Regions from separate parts of the Streptomyces sp. NPDC029152 genome, predicted to be linked through region 3. Evidence: riboswitches for the same ligand, from Rfam matches in the RefSeq annotation. Region 3 holds a riboswitch; each other region holds the start of a gene.

Region 1 (6,142 bases), on a different contig from region 3:
CCGGTGACGAGCCGCTCGAACGCCAGGGCCTGCACCCGGACCGCCTCGGGCCCGAGGTCGGCGAGGATCTGGGAGGCGCGGGCGAACAGGAAGTCGCCGGTGAGGACCGCGACCGAGTTGCCCCAGCGGGTGTTCGCGCTGGGCACGCCGCGGCGCACGGTCGCCTCGTCCATCACGTCGTCGTGGTAGAGCGTGGCGAGGTGCGTCAGCTCCACGACCACGGCCGAGGGCACGATGCCGGGCGCGTAGGGGTCGCCGAACCGGGAGGCGAGCATCACCAGCAGCGGACGGAACCGCTTGCCGCCGGCCCGCACCAGGTGCTGGGCGGCCTCCGTGATGAACGGCACCTCGCTTTTGGTTGCCTCAAGCAACCCTTCCTCGACGGCCGCCAATCCGGTCTGGACATCGGCTTCCAGAGCCTGGTCCCGCACGCTCAGCCCGAACGGCCCGACGACGGTCACGAGGGGTCTCCTGTCTGCTGGTGTCTACTGGCGATTACCTGGCTTGTCGATAGGTCGCTGCCACCACTCAAGTCAGCGTATCCGGTCACGTTTCGATCACCGCTAGCGCCCACCGTTACAGGCCGGTCGGTATCAGATCATGCGTGGCATGTTTTTGATCAGGCGATATGAGCAGATATCGTCCGACATCGCCAGAAAGGTGCGACACGGGACACGGAGCACGGAAGCCGCCACCGAAGATCCCACCACCCCTCCCGGCGGACCGCACCCCGAGAACATCACCCGTTCGGCATCCGCGCCCCCGTCCCGAACGGATGCCCGCCCGGCGCGAGGGGACACCGGAAGGGCCGCCGACGGCCAGGTGCGGCACGGGGTGCGCGCGTCCGGCCGGCCGCCCGGCCGGCGTCCGGTCCGCGCCCCACGCCGAAGCGACTCCGACCGGCGGCCGGTTGGCCACTAGTTGGCCCTAATGCCCGATTTGCCGCGCTTGTTGGAAGCAGTGAGTTGGCTCACGCCGCCGCGTCCGCCCGCTCCCCGCCGCGAGGACCCCCACCCCTTTGCCCCGTAGGGGAGTTGAGGCTTGGCACTCGCAAAGGATCAAGTACCTCAAATGCCCCAGAACAAGGTCAACAAGCACGTCGGGTGATTCCTGCACTTGTTTCGGACATGTGCTCTCGCATACGTTCCCGGCCTGTCAGGCGGACGCCGAATCCTGCCACCGCCCGACACACAGTCATCCACTCGACACACTCGCAGGCAGGAGCGGGGGACCCAGGTAAGCCGCCGTGCCGGACACCACCGGCGCGGCTCGGGGTGAAGCCGTACCCGTCAGGGCACGGCCGGGCACCTCCCCGCCCGAACCCGACAGCTCACCTCGCAGGCGTAGGAGAGGGACACACATGCCTGCCAACGGTCAGAACCGTCACGCCCGAACCGGCCGCCTCGCCCGCACGCTCGCCGTCGCCGGCACCGGCGTCGCCGTGCTCGCCCTGCCGCTCGTCGGTGCCGCCACCGCGTCCGCCGCCACCCCGGCCGCCACGACCACCGCCGTCACCGCGACGACGGCGTACCCGGACAACCTCGACGGCTGGATCCGCGAGTCGCTGGACATCATGGCCCGGCACGGGATCCCCGGGACGTACGACGGCATCCACCGCAACGTCATGCGGGAGTCGTCCGGCAACCCGCTCGCCATCAACAACTGGGACGTCAACGCCGTCAACGGCACCCCGTCCAAGGGCCTGCTCCAGGTGATCGACCCGACCTTCCGGGCGTACCACGTCCCCGGCACCTCCTGGGACTCGTACGACCCGGTCGCCAACATCACCGCCGCCTGCAACTACGCGGCCGCCCGGTACGGCTCCATCGACAACGTCTTCGGCGCGTACTGAGCCACCCCGCGCTCCATGACATGACCGGATGAACCGGTCCACACCGACACGCGGCGGCGTGTCAGGAGGTTCCGAAGATCCGCTCGAGGACGACGGCCACGCCGTCGTCCTCGTTCGTCGTGGTGACCTCGTCGGCGACCGCCTTGAGTTCGGGGTGGGCGCCCGCCATGGCGACCCCGCGGGCCGCCCAGTGGAACATGGGGATGTCGTTGGGCATGTCGCCGAAGGCGATCGTCCGCCGCCGGCTCAGCCCGAGGCGTTCGGCGGCGAGCGCGAGACCGGTCGCCTTGGTGACCCCGCACGGCTGGAGCTCCACCGTCCCCGGCCCCGACATCGTGACCGTGGCGAGGGAACCGACCACCGCGCGCGCCGTGGCGGCCAGCTCGTCGTCGGACAGGTCGGGGTGGCGCAGCAGCACCTTGCTGATCGGCTCGCTCCACAGCTCGTCGCGCCGCTCCACCCGCACCGCGGGCAGGGTCGGGTGGGGCATCAGGTAGCCCGGCTCGATGAGCGTCAGCCCGTCGACGCCGTCCTGGTCGACCGCGGCGTACACCTCGCCGACCTCCGCCTCGATCTTGCCGAGCGCGGCCTCCGCCAGTTCCCGGTCCAGGGTGACCGACCACAGCATCCGGTGCGCGCCGGCGTCGTACACCTGCGCGCCCTGCCCGCACACCGCGAGCCCCGTGCAGCCGAGGCCGTCGAGCAGGGAGCGCACCCTCGGTGCCGGCCGCCCCGTCACCACCAGGTGCCGCGCCCCGGCCCGGGCCACCCGCGCCAGCGCGGCCAGCGACCGGTCGGAGACGGTGTCGTCGCCGCGCAGCAGCGTTCCGTCGAGGTCGGTGGCGACGAGGGCATATGCGGTGCGGTCCATGATCAGAGAATACGGACACCGCACCCGCCCGACTCACCCACGACCGGATGCGCACGAGGACGTTCGCAGGTGTCCGAAACCTGTCGCATCACCGGCTAAAGGCGGTTAAAGGCCTGTGCACCAGTTGGCAACAACATGCTCTGCCTTCTACCCTCCGGGCGGCCCCGGGGGTACCTTCCTGTTGTCCAGGGGGGACTTGATCGGGGGGTCGGGTTGAACGGCGGACGTGTACGCGTGCTCAGGCCGGAGGAGCTGGGCGAGGGGGAGCGGGAGGGCTGGCGCGCGCTGCGCGCCGCATCGAGGTCGCCGCGCAATCCGTTCATGGAGCCGGAGTTCACCGACGTCGTGGGCCGGGTGCGGCCCGGGGCGCGGGTGGCGGTGCTGTACGAAGGCGGCGAGGCCGCCGGTTTCCTGCCGCACGAGCGCGGTCCGCTGGGCCAGGGCCGGGCGATCGGGCTCGGGGTCTCGGACTGCCAGGGCGCGGTGCTGCGGCCGGGCCTCGCCCCGGACACCCGCCAACTGCTGCGGGCCTGTTCCCTGTCGAGCCTCGCGTTCGACAACCTGGAGGCCGAGCAGAACCTGTTCGTGCCGTACGCCGCCGAGGAGCACGCCACCTACGTCATCGACGTGGAGAAGGGGTACGAGGCGTACGAGAGCGTGCTGCGCACGCAGTCGCCGAAGTTCCTGAAGACCACCCTCGCCAAGGAGCGCAGGCTGGGCCGGCAGGTCGGGGACGTGCGCTTCGTGTTCGACGAGCGTGAACCGGCGGCGCTGCGCACGCTCATGGAGTGGAAGTCGGCGCAGTACCGCAGGACGGGACGCCGGGACCGCTTCGCGCAGGAGTGGATCACCCGGCTCGTCGGACGGCTCGCCGAGACCCGGGCGCCGCAGTGCACGGGCACGCTGTCCGTGCTCTACGCCGACGGCCGGCCCGTCGCCGCCCACTTCGGGCTGCGCTCGGCGTCGGTCCTGGCCTGCTGGTTCCCGGCGTACGACCCGGACTTCGCGAAGTACTCGCCGGGGCTGGTGCTGCATCTGCGGATGGCCGAGGCCGCCGCCGCCGAGGGCATCGGCCTGCTCGACATGGGGCGGGGCGCGGCGGAGTACAAGGACTCGCTGAAGACCGGGGAACTGCCCGTGTACGAGGGGACGGCGACGCGTCCGGGGGCCGGCGCCGCGCTGCAGTGGCTCGGCCGCGAACCGGCCCGCCGCGCGCACGGTTTCGTGCGCGACCGGCCGCGGCTGGCGGCACTGGCGGCGCGCACGCTGAAGGGGGCGGCCCGGCTGCGCCGGTCGTGACGGAGGGGCAACCACGAGGGGGTGGGGCGCATGGCCGGAGCACGGCGTGCGCGGCAGGAGACACGGCGGGAGATCGAGAGATTCCTGAGCACCGAGCCGGTGCAGGTCGCCGAGCTGGACCTCGGCGACGGGGAGGAGGAGGCCGGCCTCAGGCCGGGGCCGGGTAGTCCGCCGGTGGCGTCCGGCCCGGTGTTCGTCCTGGTCCGCAGGGCGGGGCGGCCCGTCGGCACGCTGCTGGGGCGGGTGCCGGAGGGTGCGGACCCGACGCGGACGCTGGCGGGGCTCGCCCGGCGGCTGCACCCCGGGGCACCGCCCGGGCCCGCGTCCGCCCCGCTGCACGGGCCGCCGTCCGTCAGCGTCGTCGTCGCCACCCGGGAGCGCGCCGGGCAGCTCGCCCGCGCGCTCGACTCCCTGCTCGCGCAGGACCATCCGGACCACGAGGTCGTCGTCGTCGACAACGCCCCGGTGACCGACGAGACCCGCGAGCTGGTCGAGCGGAAGTACGGCGAACGCGTGCGGTACGTCCGCGAACCGGTTCCCGGGCTGGCGGTCGCGCACAACCGGGGCCTCGCGGCCGTGCGGAGCGAGGTGGTCGCCTTCACCGACGACGACGTGGTCGCCGACCCGCGCTGGCTCACCGAGCTGACCACGCCCTTCGCCGCCGATCCGCGCCTGGCGTGCGCGACCGGCCTGATCCTGCCCGCCCGGCTGAGCACCCCGGCCCAGGTCCTCCTGGAGAGCCACGGCGGCTTCGCGAAGGGCTTCACCCCGCGCACGTACGACCCGGAGCGCCCGCCCGCCGGCGAACCGCTGTTCCCGTTCACCGCGGGGCGCTTCGGTTCCGGCGCCAACATGGCCTTCCGTACGGCGGCGCTGCGCGCGGTCGGCGGTTTCGACCCGGCGACCGGCGCGGGCACGCGCGCGCGGGGCGGCGACGACCTCTACGGCTTCGTGCGCGTTCTCGCCGAGGGCGGGCGGCTGCACTACACGCCGACGGCCCTGGTGTGGCACCACCACCGGGAGACCTGGCGGGACCTGGAGACCCAGGCGTACGGCTACGGCGCGGGGCTCACCGCGTACCTCACGGCGATCCTGGTGAACCGGCCGGCGCTGCTGCCGGCGTTCCTCGCGCGGCTGCCGCGCGGGCTGGCCCACGCGCGCGGGCTGACGGCCGTCCGCGACACGGACGGCGGCGGCGCACCGGGCGCCCACGACGAACGGACCCATCCGTGGCCACGGCGGCTGTCGCGGCTGCAGCGCAGGGGCATGCTGTACGGGCCGGCCGGCTATCTGCGCGCGCGGCACGCCCTGCGGACCGCTGCCAGGGGGACGAGATGACGACGACGGGCGCCCGGGGCGGGGGCGCGCCGGACGGGGGCGTCGTTCCCGTCCTCCTCTACCACGCCGTGATGGAGGACCCGCCCGGCTGGATCGCCGAATTCACCGTCCGTCCCAAGGAGTTCGCCGCCCACCTCGACGCGATCGCCGACAGCGGACGGACCCCCGTCACCATCGGCGCGGTCGCCGACCACTTCGCCGGGCGGGCGTCCCTGCCGCCCCGGCCCGTGCTGCTGACCTTCGACGACGGCTTCGCCGACCTGCCGGGGCCCACGGCCCAGGCGCTGGCCGACCGCGGACTGCCGGCCACCGCCTACCTCACCACCGGGGCCGTCACCCCGGACGGCCGCAGCCTGCTGCCGCCCGCGCCGATGATGAGCCTGGACCAGGCCGCCGAACTGGAGGCCTCCGGCATGGAGATCGGCAGTCACACCGTCACCCACGCCCAGCTCGACACCCTGTCCGCCAAGGACCTGGCGTACGAACTGCGCACGTCGAAGGCCGTGCTGGAGGACGCCCTCGGTCACCCGGTCCGCCACCTCGCCTATCCGCACGGCTACAACAGCCCCCGGGTGAGGGCCATGTCGGCCCGCGCCGGCTACGAGACGGCCACCGCCGTGCGGCACGCGCTCAGTTCGCACCGCGACGAGCGGTACCGCATCGCCCGCCTCATCGTGCGGCGCGGCCACACCGTCGCCGACGTCGAGGCGTGGCTGGCGGGCGAGGGCGCCCGCGTCGCGCCCTACCCCGACGCGCCCCGGACGGTCGTGTGGCGGTGGTAC
Region 2 (6,142 bases), on a different contig from region 3:
CCGCGGAGGGCCTCGGAAAAAAGTCACGCGGGGCACACCCGTCACGCGGGTGACCCCTACCTACAGCGCGCCGCACACGGCGAACATCACGGGGACGCACGCCGCAGTGACCTGGATCACCGCGGTCGTGGACCCCGCTCTCCCCGGTGAAGCGAAGGAGCCCTTGCCGCGAACGGTGACGACGGGCCCTCGCCCGCGGAACTCCTGCGCAGCACGTCGAGCGGCGAGCCGAGCGACACCGTACTCGGCGGGCGGACCGGTCCTTTGGCGGGATGGCCGGTCCGGTGCCGGCCCCCCGTCGCCGGCGGGCGGGAACGGACGCCGGCGGCACGGGCGCCTAGGGTTGCCCCGTCGCACCCGGCGCCCGTCCGCCCGCCTCACCGGAGTACGCCCATGTCCCTCCCGTACGTCATCCTCTCCGCCGCCGTGTCCCTCGACGGCTACCTGGACGACACCGGTCCCGAGCGGCTCCTGCTGTCCTCCCCGGCCGATTTCGACCGGGTCGACGAGGTGCGGGCGTCCGTCGACGCGATCCTGGTCGGCGCCGGCACGATCCGGGCCGACAACCCGCGGCTGCTGGTGAACTCGGCCGGGCGACGGGCCGCCCGGTCCGCCGCGGGCAGGCCGGAGTACCCGCTGAAGGTCGCGGTCAGCGGATCGGGCGAGCTGGACCCGGCCGCGGCCTTCTGGCACACCGGCGGGGACAAGGTCCTCCTGACCACCGACGAGGGCGCCCGGCGGGCCCACGCGCTCGGGATCGCCGCCGACGTCGTGCCGCTCGGGGACCCGCTCGACTGGCGGGCGGCGCTGGAGTTCCTGCACGACCGGCGGGGCGTGCGGCGGCTGATGGTGGAGGGCGGGGGGACCGTCCACAGCCGGCTGGTGCAGCAGGGGCTCGCCGACGAGCTGCAGCTCGTCCTCGCCCCGCTGTTCGTCGGCGATCCGGGCGCCCCCCGGCTGTTCGGTCCCGGTGACTACCAGCGCGGGCGGCTCAGGCTGGTGGAGACGCGGCGGATCGAGGACGTCGTGCTCATGCGCTACCGGCCGACCGCCCCGGGCACCGTCGGTCACGTGTCCGCCGCCGACCGGCACTGGCTGGCGCTCGCCTGCGAACTGGCCGAGCTGTGTCCGCCGTCCGGCACGGCGTTCAGCGTGGGGGCGGTGGTCGTCGCCGCCGACGGCACGGAGCTCGCGCGCGGGCACTCGCGGGAGGGCGGGGACCCGGTGGTGCACGCCGAGGAGGCCGCGCTCGCCAAGGTCGATCCGGCCGACCCGCGGCTCACCACCGCCACGGTGTACAGCAGCCTGGAACCGTGCGCCCGCCGTGCCTCCCGGCCCGCGCCCTGCGCCCGGCTGATCCTCGACGCCGGGGTACGCCGCGTGGTCACCGCCTGGCGTGAGCCGGACACGTTCGTGCCGGGCGCCGACGGCAGCGGGGTGCTCGCCGACGGCGGCGCCGTCGTCGTCGTCCTGCCGGAGTACGAGGCGGCGGCGAAGGGCCCGAACCGCCACCTGCCGGGCTCCTGAGATACGCGTGTGCGTTCCGCCCCCGACATGACGTACACTGGAGACACAACGACGCGGGGTGGAGCAGCTCGGTAGCTCGCTGGGCTCATAACCCAGAGGTCGCAGGTTCAAATCCTGTCCCCGCTACTCAAGACCGAAGGCCGGAATCCTCGAGGATTCCGGCCTTCGGTGTATCCGGGCGCCCGTCACCCGGCCGGCCCTCACGACTCGCCCCCCGTCCGTCCTGCGGGAAATCTGGAGGACGGGACGGCAAGCGGCGTGGACGTGCAGGGGCGGCGGGAGACGAAGTGGTGCGGCCAGGTGACGTGGACGACGACGAACCCTGTGCCAGGGCCGGTGGCCGGATGCCCGGCGACCCGGTGCCCGACCCGGGCCTCGGTGCCGCCCCCGTGCCCGTGCCGCCCCCCGGGCGGAAGCGGTGGCGGGCCCCGTACGGCCGGACCCTCGTGCGTCTGCTCCCCGTCCTGCTGGTCGCCGTGGCCGTCCTGTACGACCTCTTCACCCCCCGGTACTTCACCGCGGGCCCCCTCTACACGGCCGCGCCCCTGGTCGCGGCCCCCGTCTACTCGCGGCGCGGCACCGCGCTCACCGGCGTCGCCGTGGTCGCGGCCGTCATCGGACTCCAGCTGAGCAAGGGCGTCATCCACTACGTGGACTCGCTCACCGAGCTGATCACCATCGCGACGGTCGCCGCCCTCGCCGTCCTCGTGAACGCCTTCGTCCGCCGCACCGACGCGCGCCTCGCCTCCGCCCGCGAGATCGCCGAGGCCGCCCAGCGCGCCGTCCTGCCCGAGCCCGCCGGGCGGATCGGCGGCTTCGAGATCGCCGCCCGCTACGAGGCGGCGCAGGCCGACGCCTTCATCGGCGGCGACCTCTACGCGGTGCAGGACAGTGCCCGCGGCGTGCGGCTGATCGTCGGTGACGTGCGCGGCAAGGGCATGGGGGCGGTGGCCGCCGTCGCCGTGGTGATCGGCGCCTTCCGCGAGGCCGCCGAGCAGGAGGCGACGCTGGAGGCGGTCGCGCAGCGGCTGGAGCGGGCGCTGGCGCGCGAGGGCACCCGGCGCGACGGGCTGGACGCCTTCGAGGGGTTCACCACCGCCGTCCTCGCCGAACTCCCGCACGGCGAGGGGACCGTGCGCATCGTCAACCGCGGCCACCCGCCGCCCCTGCTGCTGCACGCCGACGGCACCGTGCAGCCGGTGCAGGCCGGGGAGTTCGCGCTGCCGCTCGGGATGGGCGAGCTGGGGGTGTGGCCCGACCGTGCGGAGGTGACCGGCTTCCCCGGCGGTGCCACGCTGCTGCTGTACACCGACGGACTGTCCGAGGCCCGCGACGCCCACGGCCGGTTCTACGATCCCCCGGCGCGGCTGGCCGGCCGCGTCTTCCGGCATCCGGCCGAACTGCTCGACACCCTCGCCGACGAGGTGCGCCGGCACTCCGGGGGCGGCATGGCGGACGACATGGCGCTGCTCGCCGTGCGCCGGCACTGAGCGGCGCGGCGGTCCCGGCCGGCGTCACGGGTGGTGACGACGCGACCGCCCTCCGCATAACAACTGACACAACGTCAGAAACATGTGATGTGAAGTTGTTATCTGAAGGCTGTTCAAATCGCCCCGTTTCAGCACCTCGTGGGGGATAAGTCCGGGCCGGAATCCTTAATGATCAATCGGAACGGCTTGGAATCAACGCCCCCCGTCTATTAACGTTCGATAACGCAGCGCGGTCGTCCCAGCCGTCACAGAAGGCGGCTCCGTGCGCACGCGCCGAATCCCGCGAGGGAACCGGGGAACCACCACTCTGGGGTGAATCGGGCGTATGACGCCGTGGAGACACGGCGGGTATACGCGCGTAGGAGACCTTCCTGCTCCGAACCCGTCAGCTAACCCGGTAGGCGGAAGGAAGGAAAGGAGTACGCCCACGTGGCGTCCAACCGGCCTGCCCCCGAGGCCCCGTTCGTGCCGAGCCGGCGCGACACCGAACCCTTCGGCCACGACGTCCGCCGCGCCGAAGAGGGCCCCTGGGAGGAGTGGAACCCCACCGCGGAGTCCATCCGGCCCGTACGCGGCCGGCACCGCGTCGCCAAGCAGCGCGGCGGACTCGCCCGCAGCTCCACCGTCCTCGGCGTCGGCGTCATCGCGGCCGTCGGAGCGGGCGGCATGGCCAGCGCACAGACCGGCAAGCCGCCGATGCCGATCTCGATGCCCGATCTGCCGAACGTCGGCTCGCTGATCCCCGACATCTCCGCCGACGAGCCGGAGCCCCAGGGCTCCGCCACCCCGCTCAGCGGCATCGGCGTGACCACCACCGACGCCGCCGAGGGCTCCACCGACGCCGGTGAGGCCCTGCGGGCGCGCATCATGCAGCAGGCCGAGCAGCAGCAGATCCAGGTCGAGACCAAGGCCGCCGCCGAGGCCGCCGCCAAGGCCGAGAAGGAGGCCGCCGAGGCCGCCGCGAAGGCGGAGAAGGAGGCCGAGGCCAAGGCCGCCGCCGCCAGGAAGAAGGCGGAGGAGGAGGCCGCGAAGAAGGCCGAGGCCGAGCGGCTCGCCGAGCTGGCCAAGCAGTTCACGCTGCCGACCTCCTCGTACACGATCACCTCCACCTTCGGCCAGGCCGGTTCCATGTGGTCCTCCGGCCACCACACCGGCCTCGACTTCGCCGCGCCCACGGGTACCCTCATCAAGGCCGTCCACACCGGCACGATCACCGAGGCGGGCTGGGCCGGCTCCTACGGCTACCGCACGATCCTGACCCTGGACGACGGCACCGAGCTGTGGTTCTGCCACCAGTCGTCGATCAACGTCAGCGTCGGCCAGAAGGTCAACACCGGTGACGTCATCGGCCGCGTGGGCGCCACGGGCAACGTCACCGGGCCCCACCTCCACTTCGAGGTCCACGTCGGCGGTGCCGAGGGCGGGGTCGACCCGGCGGCATGGCTGCAGGGCAAGGGCCTCACCCTCTGAGGACAGGGCGTCCGACAGCGCCGTCCCCCGGGGACCGCGACAGTTCTGAGGGCACCCCCCGACGTCAGGGCTGCCGGTTCGCGCTTTTTCGCACCGCCCCGGAATGACCAGTTCCGGGGCGGTTGTTGTGGTAAGACATGACTTCTCTGCGCAAGCTCGGTTCCTCCGACCTCGAGGTCTTCCCCCTCGCCCTCGGCGGCAACGTCTTCGGCTGGACCGCCGACCGGGACACCTCCTTCGCCGTCCTCGACGCCTACACCGCCGCCGGCGGCAACTTCGTCGACACCGCCGACTCCTACTCCGCGTGGGTCGAGGGCAACAGCGGCGGCGAGTCCGAGACCCTCATCGGCGAGTGGCTCGCGGCACGCGGCAACCGCGCCGACGTGGTGATCGCCACGAAGGTCAGCCAGCACCCGGAGTATCCCGGCCTGTCCGCCGCCAACATCAAGGCCGCGGCCGACGCCTCGCTGCGCCGCCTGGGCACCGACCACATCGACCTCTACTACACCCACTTCGACAAGCCCGAGGTGCCGGTCGAGGAGATCGTCGGCGCGCTCGACGACCTGGTGCGCGCGGGCAAGGTCCGGTACATCGCCGCCTCCAACATCACGGCCGAGCGGCTCGCGGCGTCCCTGGAGTTCTCCGACCGCGAGGGCCTCGCCCGGTACGTGGCCCTGCAGCCCCACTACAACCTGGTCTCGCGCGACACCTACGAGGGCGGGCTGCGCGACCTCGCCGAGCGGGCCGGCCTGGCCGCCGTTCCGTACTACGCCCTCGCGTCCGGCTTCCTCACGGGCAAGTACCGGCCCGGCACGACCGTCGACAGCCCGCGGGCGGGCGGCGCCGCGAAGCACCTGGAGAGCGAGCGCGGCCGGCGGGTGCTCACCGCCCTGGACGAGGTCTCCGAGGCCCACGGCGTGCCGGTCGCCACGGTGGCCCTGGCCTGGCTGGCGGCCCAGCCGTCGGTGGCCGCGCCGATCGCGTCCGCGCGGACGGCCGAGCAGCTGCCGGCGCTGCTGGGAGTGGCGGACCTGGAGCTGACGGAGGCGGAGGTGCTCGGGCTGACGGAGGCGTCCGCCTGAGGGACCTTCTCGGCTGCCGCTACGTCCGGTACGGGTTCTGGGACGGGTACGCGGTGCGGGGGGCGTAGGCGGGCGTGGCGTACGAGGTGACGTACGGGGCCTGTGCGGTGTACGGCGTGGCTGCCGTGTGCGCCCCGTACGCCGGCCAGGGCGGTACGGCCACCGGGGCGGACGGCGCCGTGGCCCGGGCCGCGTGGTCCAGTGCCGGGCGCGCCACCTCCCGCCGGCGCCACAGCTCGCGCAGCAACTCCCCCTCCCGTACGACGTAGTCGGCGCCCGCCCGGCCCTTGCGCCCCCGTTGCCGCAGGAACGCCAGCGAGGTCGCGTACGCCTCGTACTCCGCCACCGTCCGCGCCGCCGGTTTCCCGGCGTGACGACGGGCGTGCTGCCGGGCGATGCGGCGCGCACGCATCGAGCCGAGCGCGAACGGTTCGGCCGGCGCCAGCCAGCCGGCCACCGCGTAGACGGGCAGCTCGGTCCGCACGGCGGCGAGTTCGCGTTGCCGGGTCCAGATCGCCAGCCAGGTCAGCAGGCCGAAGACCGGCACCATGAACGCCGCGTACACGGCGAAGA
Region 3 (6,142 bases):
TGGCGCGCGAGCAGCAGCCCGGCGTCGACCAGGTCGGTGATCGTGTCGACGCGGATCACCCCGGCCTGCCGCAGCAGCGCGGAGACCGTCGCGTGCGGCAGCCGCGTCGCCCGTACGGCGTGGCCCTGCGGCGCGACGCCGCCGTGCCGGGCGCCCTGCACCACGACCAGCGGCTTGGACGCCGCCGTGCGCCGGGCCAGGCGGGTGAACTTGCGGGGGTTGCCGATGGACTCCAGGTACATCAGCGCGACGTCGGTCTCGGGGTCGTCGTACCAGTACTGGAGGACGTCGTTGCCGGAGACGTCGGCCCGGTTGCCGGAGGAGACGAAGGTGGACACGCCGGTCACGCCGGTGACCCCGCCGCCGCGCCGGTGCAGCCGGGAGAGCAGGGCGATGCCGATGGCGCCGGACTGGGCGAACAGGCCGATCCGGCCGGGGCGCGGCATCTCGGGGGCGAGGGAGGCGTTGAGGCGGATCGCCGGGGAGGTGTTGATGATCCCGAAGGCGTTGGGGCCGATGATCCGCATGCCGTACGTGCGCGCCTGGCGCACGAGGGTCCGCTGGCGTTCGCGCCCCTCGGGGCCGCTGTCGGCGTACCCGGCGGAGATCACGACGAGGCCCTGCACGCCGTGTTCGCCGCACTCGGCGACGACCTCGGGCACGTGCTCGGCGGGCACGGTGACGACGGCGAGGTCGACGGGGCCGTCGATGTCGCGCACCGAGCGGCGGGCGGGCACCCCGTCGATGTCCTTCAGGTCCTCGGGGAAGGCCTTGTTCACGGCGTGGAGGCGGCCGGTGTAGCCCGCGTCCCGGATGTTGCCGAGGATGCTGCGGCCGACGCCGCCGGGGGCGCGGCCGGTGCCGATGACGGCGACGGAGCCGGGCTGGAGCAGGCGCTGCACCGAGCGGGCTTCCGCGCGCTGTTCGCGCGCGTACTGCACGGCGAGCGAGCGGTCGGTGGGTTCCAGGTCGAACTCCAGGCGGACCACGCCGTCCTCGAAGCTCCGCTTCTGGGTGTACCCGGCGTCCATGAACACCTTGATCATCTTGGTGTTCGCGGGCAGCACCTCGGCGGCGAAGCGGCGGATGCCGCGCTCCCGGGCGACGGCGGCGATGTGCTCCAGGAGCGCGGAGGCGACGCCCCGGCCCTGGTGGGCGTCCTGGACGAGGAAGGCGACCTCGGCCTCGTCGGCCGGGGCGGAGGCGGGTGTTCCGCCGGCGCCGATCCGGTCGTAGCGTACGGTGGCGATGAACTCGCCGCCGACGGTGGCCGCGAGTCCCACCCGGTCCACGAAGTCGTGGTGCGTGAAGCGGTGGACGTCCTTGGCGGACAGGCGAGGGTACGGCGCGAAGAAGCGGTAGTACTTCGACTCGTCGGAGACCTGCTCGTAGAAGCTGACCAGGCGCTCGGCGTCATCAACGGTGATGGGGCGGACGCGCGCGGTGCCGCCGTCGCGCAGCACCACGTCGGCCTCCCAGTGGGCGGGGTACTCGTGCCGGTCCGGCGAGGTCTGCATGGGCCCCAGAGTACGGCTCGCGCACGACAACGGCGCGGGGCAGTCTGTGGAGGACGGAAGGTCGGGCCGAGGCCGCGGTCCGACGGCCGACCGGGCGGCGCGCAGCCGTCCGGCCATGCTTCATGATGTGGGAAACTGGTCTAGACAACCTGAACACCTGAAGGGCAGCAACACATGGCTGAGCGCCGCGTCAACGTCGGCTGGGCCGAGGGCCTCCACGCCCGCCCCGCCTCCATCTTCGTCCGAGCCGCCACGGCCACAGGCGTCCCGGTGACGATCGCCAAGGCCGACGGCGACCCCGTCAACGCGGCCTCCATGCTGGCCGTCCTGGGCCTGGGCGCCCAGGGCGGTGAGGAGATCGTCCTCGCCTCCGACGCCGAGGGCGCGGACGCGGCCCTGGACCGGCTGGCGAAGCTGGTCGCCGAGGGGCTCGAGGAGCTTCCCGAGACCGTCTGATGTGACGGCATGCCGAAAAGGCCCGCCCGGATCACCGGGCGGGCCTTTTCCCTGCCCCTTTTCCGGGCAGGGAGAAACGGCCCCCTGAATTGCCTCTCTTTTTGTGTACGGCACCCGTGTTAATTCCGCAGGCTCGTCATGTTCACGGGACGTTGCGCGTTCCTCACGCCGCCCGGGCGGTCGCCGGAGGCGAAACGCAGCCGGTGCGCCGCGGCCGACCGCTCGGCGTGCAGCGCCATGAGCGTCCGCGCGCGGTCGCCGTCGCCCCGCGCCACCGCGTCGACGACCGCGCCGTACCCGGCCCAGCGCTCCACCGCACCGGGCGGCGTGTCCACGACGTACATCCACGCGATCTTGCGGCGCAGCTGGGTCAGCATCGCCGTGAGGGAGGGGCTGCCGGCGGCCTGCGCGAGGGTGTCGTGGAACCAGCCGTCCAGCGCGCGCAGGTCCTCGACGTGGCCCTGCCGGGAGCGTTCCCGGCCCAGCCCGACCAGGCCGCGCAGCACCTTGAGGTGGGCCTCGGTGCGGCGCCGGGCCGCGCGGGAGGCGCCGAGGGGCTCCAGGAGCGTGCGGGTCTCCAGCAGGTCGGCGGCCTCCTGTGCGGTGGGCTCCGCGACGCACGCGCCCGCGTGCCGCCGGGTCACCACGAAGCCCTCGGCCTCCAGGGTGCGCAGCGCCTCGCGGACGGGGACGCGGGAGACGCCGTGGCGGCGGGCGAGCAGTTCCTCGGTGAGCCGGCTGCCGCGTCCGTGGACACCGGCGACGATGTCGTCCCGGATCGCCGTGCACACCGAGTGCGCCGGAATACGCATGCCCGACCTCCGCATTGATCCCCGTGAAACGCCGGCGATGGACGCCTTTTCCGTGACTCTAGGCCAATGCGCCGCGCTTTCGGACGGGCCGCGGAAATTCAGGGATGTCTTTCGGACATCCACGGGCCGGAAACGGAGCCGGAAAAATACCGGAGGCAGGGCGGGAAGACCGGAAGGCCCCGGCTCGGGAGCCGGGGCCTTCGGGATGTCGTACCGTCCGTCGTCAGACGTTCACGCCGTGGGAGCGGAGGTAGGCCACGGGGTCCATGTCCGAGCCGTACTCCGGGCTCGTGCGGGCCTCGAAGTGCAGGTGCGGGCCGGTGACGTTGCCGGTGGCGCCGGAGAGGCCGATCTGCTGGCCGGCGTCGACCGACTGGCCGACCGAGACGCCGATGGAGGACAGGTGGCCGTACTGGGTGTACGTGCCGTCGTGCATCCTGATCACGACCTGGTTGCCGTACGCGCCGCCCCAGCCGGCCTCGACGACGGTGCCGACGCCGACCGCGTGCACCGAGGTGCCGGTGGAGGCGTGGAAGTCGATGCCGGTGTGACTGCCGGAGGACCACAGGGAGCTGCCGGCCCGGTAGGCCGTGGACACGTAGGAGCCGGTGATCGGCGCGACGAAGGTGTTGAGGCGCTCGCGCTCCGCCTCGCGCGCGGCGCGCTCCTTGGCCTCGCGTGCCTCCTCGGCCGCCTCGGCGGCCCGCTCGCGCGCGGCCTCCATCGCCGCCTCGCGGGCGGCGGCGTCCAGGGCTGCCTGCTTCTGCGCGGCGGCCTGGGCGTCGATCTCCTCGGCGATGGAGTCGCCGATGGTGACGACCGGGGTCAGCCCGGTCTGCTCGGGCTCGGGCTCCGCGGCGAGGGCCGGGGCCGCGAGGGAGCCGACGACGCCGGTGGTGGCGAGGGCCGCGACGCCCGCCGCGCGAACGGTGGTGCGGTGCATGCGGCCGGGGCGGCGGTGCTTCCCGGTGGCGCGCGTGAACGCCATGTAGAGGCTGGTCCTTTCCTTCCCTCTCGCCTACCGGGTTAGCTGACGGGTTCGGAGCAGGAAGGTCTCCTACGGACCCCCTCGCCGAAGCGCGGGCGTCCGATTCACCCCAGGGACTGCGATGGGTCCCCGGCTCCCCTGGCTCGCGCCGTACGGGGACTCGGCGATGACTGTCCGGTGCCGCGGGTGCGGCGCACTGCCTGACGAACAGCCCGGACGACGCTAAACGCGGTTGTCTTCAATCCTCAAACGCAACAGGGATTTTGTAGCGCACGCCACAGGGCAGACGGGCAGCCTCTCCCCCAATTCGGACAAAAGACGGCCCCGGTGACGCTCGGGTCGCCGGGGCCGTCGCGCGCGCGTGCCGCTACTCGGCGGCCACCACGGTGACTTCGCCGATGCCGAGGGCCTCGACGGGCTCCTTGATCTGCGCCGCATCGCCGACGAGGACCGTCACCAGGCGGTCCACCGGGAAGGCGCTGACGACCGCGGCGGTGGCCTCCACGGTGCCCGTGGCGGCGAGTTGACGGTACAGCGTGGCCTGGTAGTCGTCGGGCAGGTACTGCTCGACCTGGTCGGCCAGCGTGCTCGCGACGGCCGCCGCCGTCTCGTACTTCAGCGGCGCCACGCCCACCAGGTTCTGCACGGCGACGTCGCGTTCGGCGTCGGTGAGCCCGCCCTCGGCGAGGGTGCGCAGCACCGTCCACAGGTCCTGCAGCGCCGGACCGGTGTTGGGCGTGTCGACGGAGCCGCTGATGGCGAGCATCGAGGCGCCCGTGCCGTCGGGCGCGGAACGCAGGACCTGCCCGAAGGCCCGGACGCCGTAGGTGTAGCCCTTCTCCTCGCGCAGGACGCGGTCCAGGCGCGAGGTGAGGGTGCCGCCCAGGCAGTAAGTGCCGAGGACCTGCGCGGGCCACACGCGGTCGTGCCGGTCGGGCCCGGTGCGGCCGATCAGCAGCTGCGTCTGGACGGCGCCGGGGCGGTCCACGATGACGACCCGTCCGGTGTCGTCGGCGGTCACCGGCGGCACGGGACGCGGCTCGGCGGCGGAACCGGTCCACGCGCCGAGGGTGTCGCCGAGCAGCGCGTCGAGGTCGACGTCGGTGAGGTCGCCGACGATCACCGCGGTGGCCGTGGCGGGGCGGACGTGCTTCTCGTAGAAGGCGCGGACGGCCGCCGCGTCGATGTTCGCGACCGTCTCCTCGGTGCCCTGACGCGGGCGCGACATGCGCGAGTCGGCCGGGAACAGCTCCTTGGACAGCTCCTTGGCGGCGCGCCGGGAGGGGTTGGCGAGTTCGTGCGGGATCTCGTCGAGCCGGTTGCGCACCAGCCGCTCGACCTCGCTGTCGGCGAACGCGGGCGCCCTGAGCGCGTCGGCGACCAGGCCCAGGGCCTTGGCGAGGCGCGAGACGGGCACCTCCAGGCTCAGCCGGACGCCGGGGTGGTCCGCGTGCGCGTCGAGGGTGGCGCCGCAGCGCTCCAGCTCGGCGGCGAACTCCTCGGCGGAGTGCTTGTCGGTGCCCTCGGAGAACGCGCGCGCCATGATCGTGGCGACACCGTCCAGGCCGGCGGGCTCCGCGTCCAGCGGGGCGTTCAGCGACACCTCGACGGCGACGACCTGCTGGCCGGGACGGTGGCAGCGCAGCACGGTGAGGCCGTTGTCGAGGCTGCCGCGCTCGGGGGCCGGGAACGCCCACGGCCTGGACTCGCCGGCCTCGGGCCGGGGGTGGAATTCCATGGTGGCGAGCTCGGTCACTTGGCCGCCTCCTCGTTCTCGTCGGTGGCGTCGTTCTCGTCGGCGGGGGCGGTCGGCTCGTAGACGAGCACCGCGCGGTTGTCGGGGCGCAGGCGGGCCTTGGCGACCTCCTGGACCTCCTCGGCCGTCACCTCGAGCACCCGCTGCACGGCGGTGAGGGCGAGCTGCGGGTCGCCGAACAGGACGGCGTAGCGGCACAGTTCGTCGGCGCGGCCGGCGACCGTGCCGAGCCGGTCGAGCCACTCGCGCTCCAGCTGGGCCTGGGCGCGCTCCATCTCCTCGGCCGTGGGGCCCTCCTCGGCGAACCGGGCGAGCTCCTCGTCGATGGCCGTCTCGATGACGGGCACCTCCACGTCACCGGACGTCTTCACGTCCAGCCAGCCCAGGGAGGGCGCCCCGGCGAGCCGCAGCAGACCGAAGCCGGCGGCCACGGCCGTGCGGTCGCGCCGCACGAGCCGGTTGTACAGGCGGGACGACTCGCCGCCGCCCAGGACGGTCAGGGCCAGGTCGGCCGCGTCGCACGCGCGCGTGCCGTCCTCCGGCAGACGGTAGGCCGCCATCAGGGCGCGCGCCGGGACCTCCTCCTCGACGACCTCGCGCAGCTGCTCGCCCA

The links. A riboswitch is a leader RNA that binds a small molecule or an ion and turns the genes downstream of it on or off. The one in region 3 is predicted to bind cyclic di-AMP.
Region 1: linked by a shared signal. The riboswitch ahead of ACZ4V6_RS32200 (transglycosylase SLT domain-containing protein) and the one ahead of ACZ4V6_RS29770 (M23 family metallopeptidase) in region 3 are both predicted to bind cyclic di-AMP.
Region 2: linked by a shared signal. The riboswitch ahead of ACZ4V6_RS09375 (M23 family metallopeptidase) and the one ahead of ACZ4V6_RS29770 (M23 family metallopeptidase) in region 3 are both predicted to bind cyclic di-AMP.

What each region holds. Positions count from the first base shown of each region.
Region 1 covers NZ_JBVHWR010000024.1:9,965-16,106, forward strand. Annotated here, with positions in the region: gene ACZ4V6_RS32195 (polyprenyl synthetase family protein) at 1-461, opposite strand, end outside; cyclic di-AMP (ydaO/yuaA leader) riboswitch at 1,194-1,359, shown strand; gene ACZ4V6_RS32200 (transglycosylase SLT domain-containing protein) at 1,361-1,852, shown strand; gene ACZ4V6_RS32205 (HAD family hydrolase) at 1,914-2,723, opposite strand; gene ACZ4V6_RS32210 (GNAT family N-acetyltransferase) at 2,958-4,022, shown strand; gene ACZ4V6_RS32215 (glycosyltransferase family 2 protein) at 4,053-5,360, shown strand; gene ACZ4V6_RS32220 (polysaccharide deacetylase family protein) at 5,357-6,142, shown strand, end outside.
Region 2 covers NZ_JBVHWR010000003.1:582,345-588,486, forward strand. Annotated here, with positions in the region: gene ACZ4V6_RS09360 (dihydrofolate reductase family protein) at 394-1,527, shown strand; tRNA gene ACZ4V6_RS09365 (tRNA-Met) at 1,580-1,653, shown strand; gene ACZ4V6_RS09370 (PP2C family protein-serine/threonine phosphatase) at 1,833-3,017, shown strand; cyclic di-AMP (ydaO/yuaA leader) riboswitch at 3,279-3,436, shown strand; gene ACZ4V6_RS09375 (M23 family metallopeptidase) at 3,447-4,487, shown strand; gene ACZ4V6_RS09380 (aldo/keto reductase) at 4,625-5,569, shown strand; gene ACZ4V6_RS09385 (PrsW family intramembrane metalloprotease) at 5,589-6,142, opposite strand, start outside.
Region 3 covers NZ_JBVHWR010000018.1:66,725-72,866, reverse strand. Annotated here, with positions in the region: gene ACZ4V6_RS29785 (bifunctional acetate--CoA ligase family protein/GNAT family N-acetyltransferase) at 1-1,517, opposite strand, end outside; gene ACZ4V6_RS29780 (HPr family phosphocarrier protein) at 1,692-1,973, shown strand; gene ACZ4V6_RS29775 (GntR family transcriptional regulator) at 2,093-2,785, opposite strand; gene ACZ4V6_RS29770 (M23 family metallopeptidase) at 3,009-3,773, opposite strand; cyclic di-AMP (ydaO/yuaA leader) riboswitch at 3,786-3,949, opposite strand; gene ACZ4V6_RS29765 (M16 family metallopeptidase) at 4,141-5,529, opposite strand; gene ACZ4V6_RS29760 (M16 family metallopeptidase) at 5,526-6,142, opposite strand, start outside.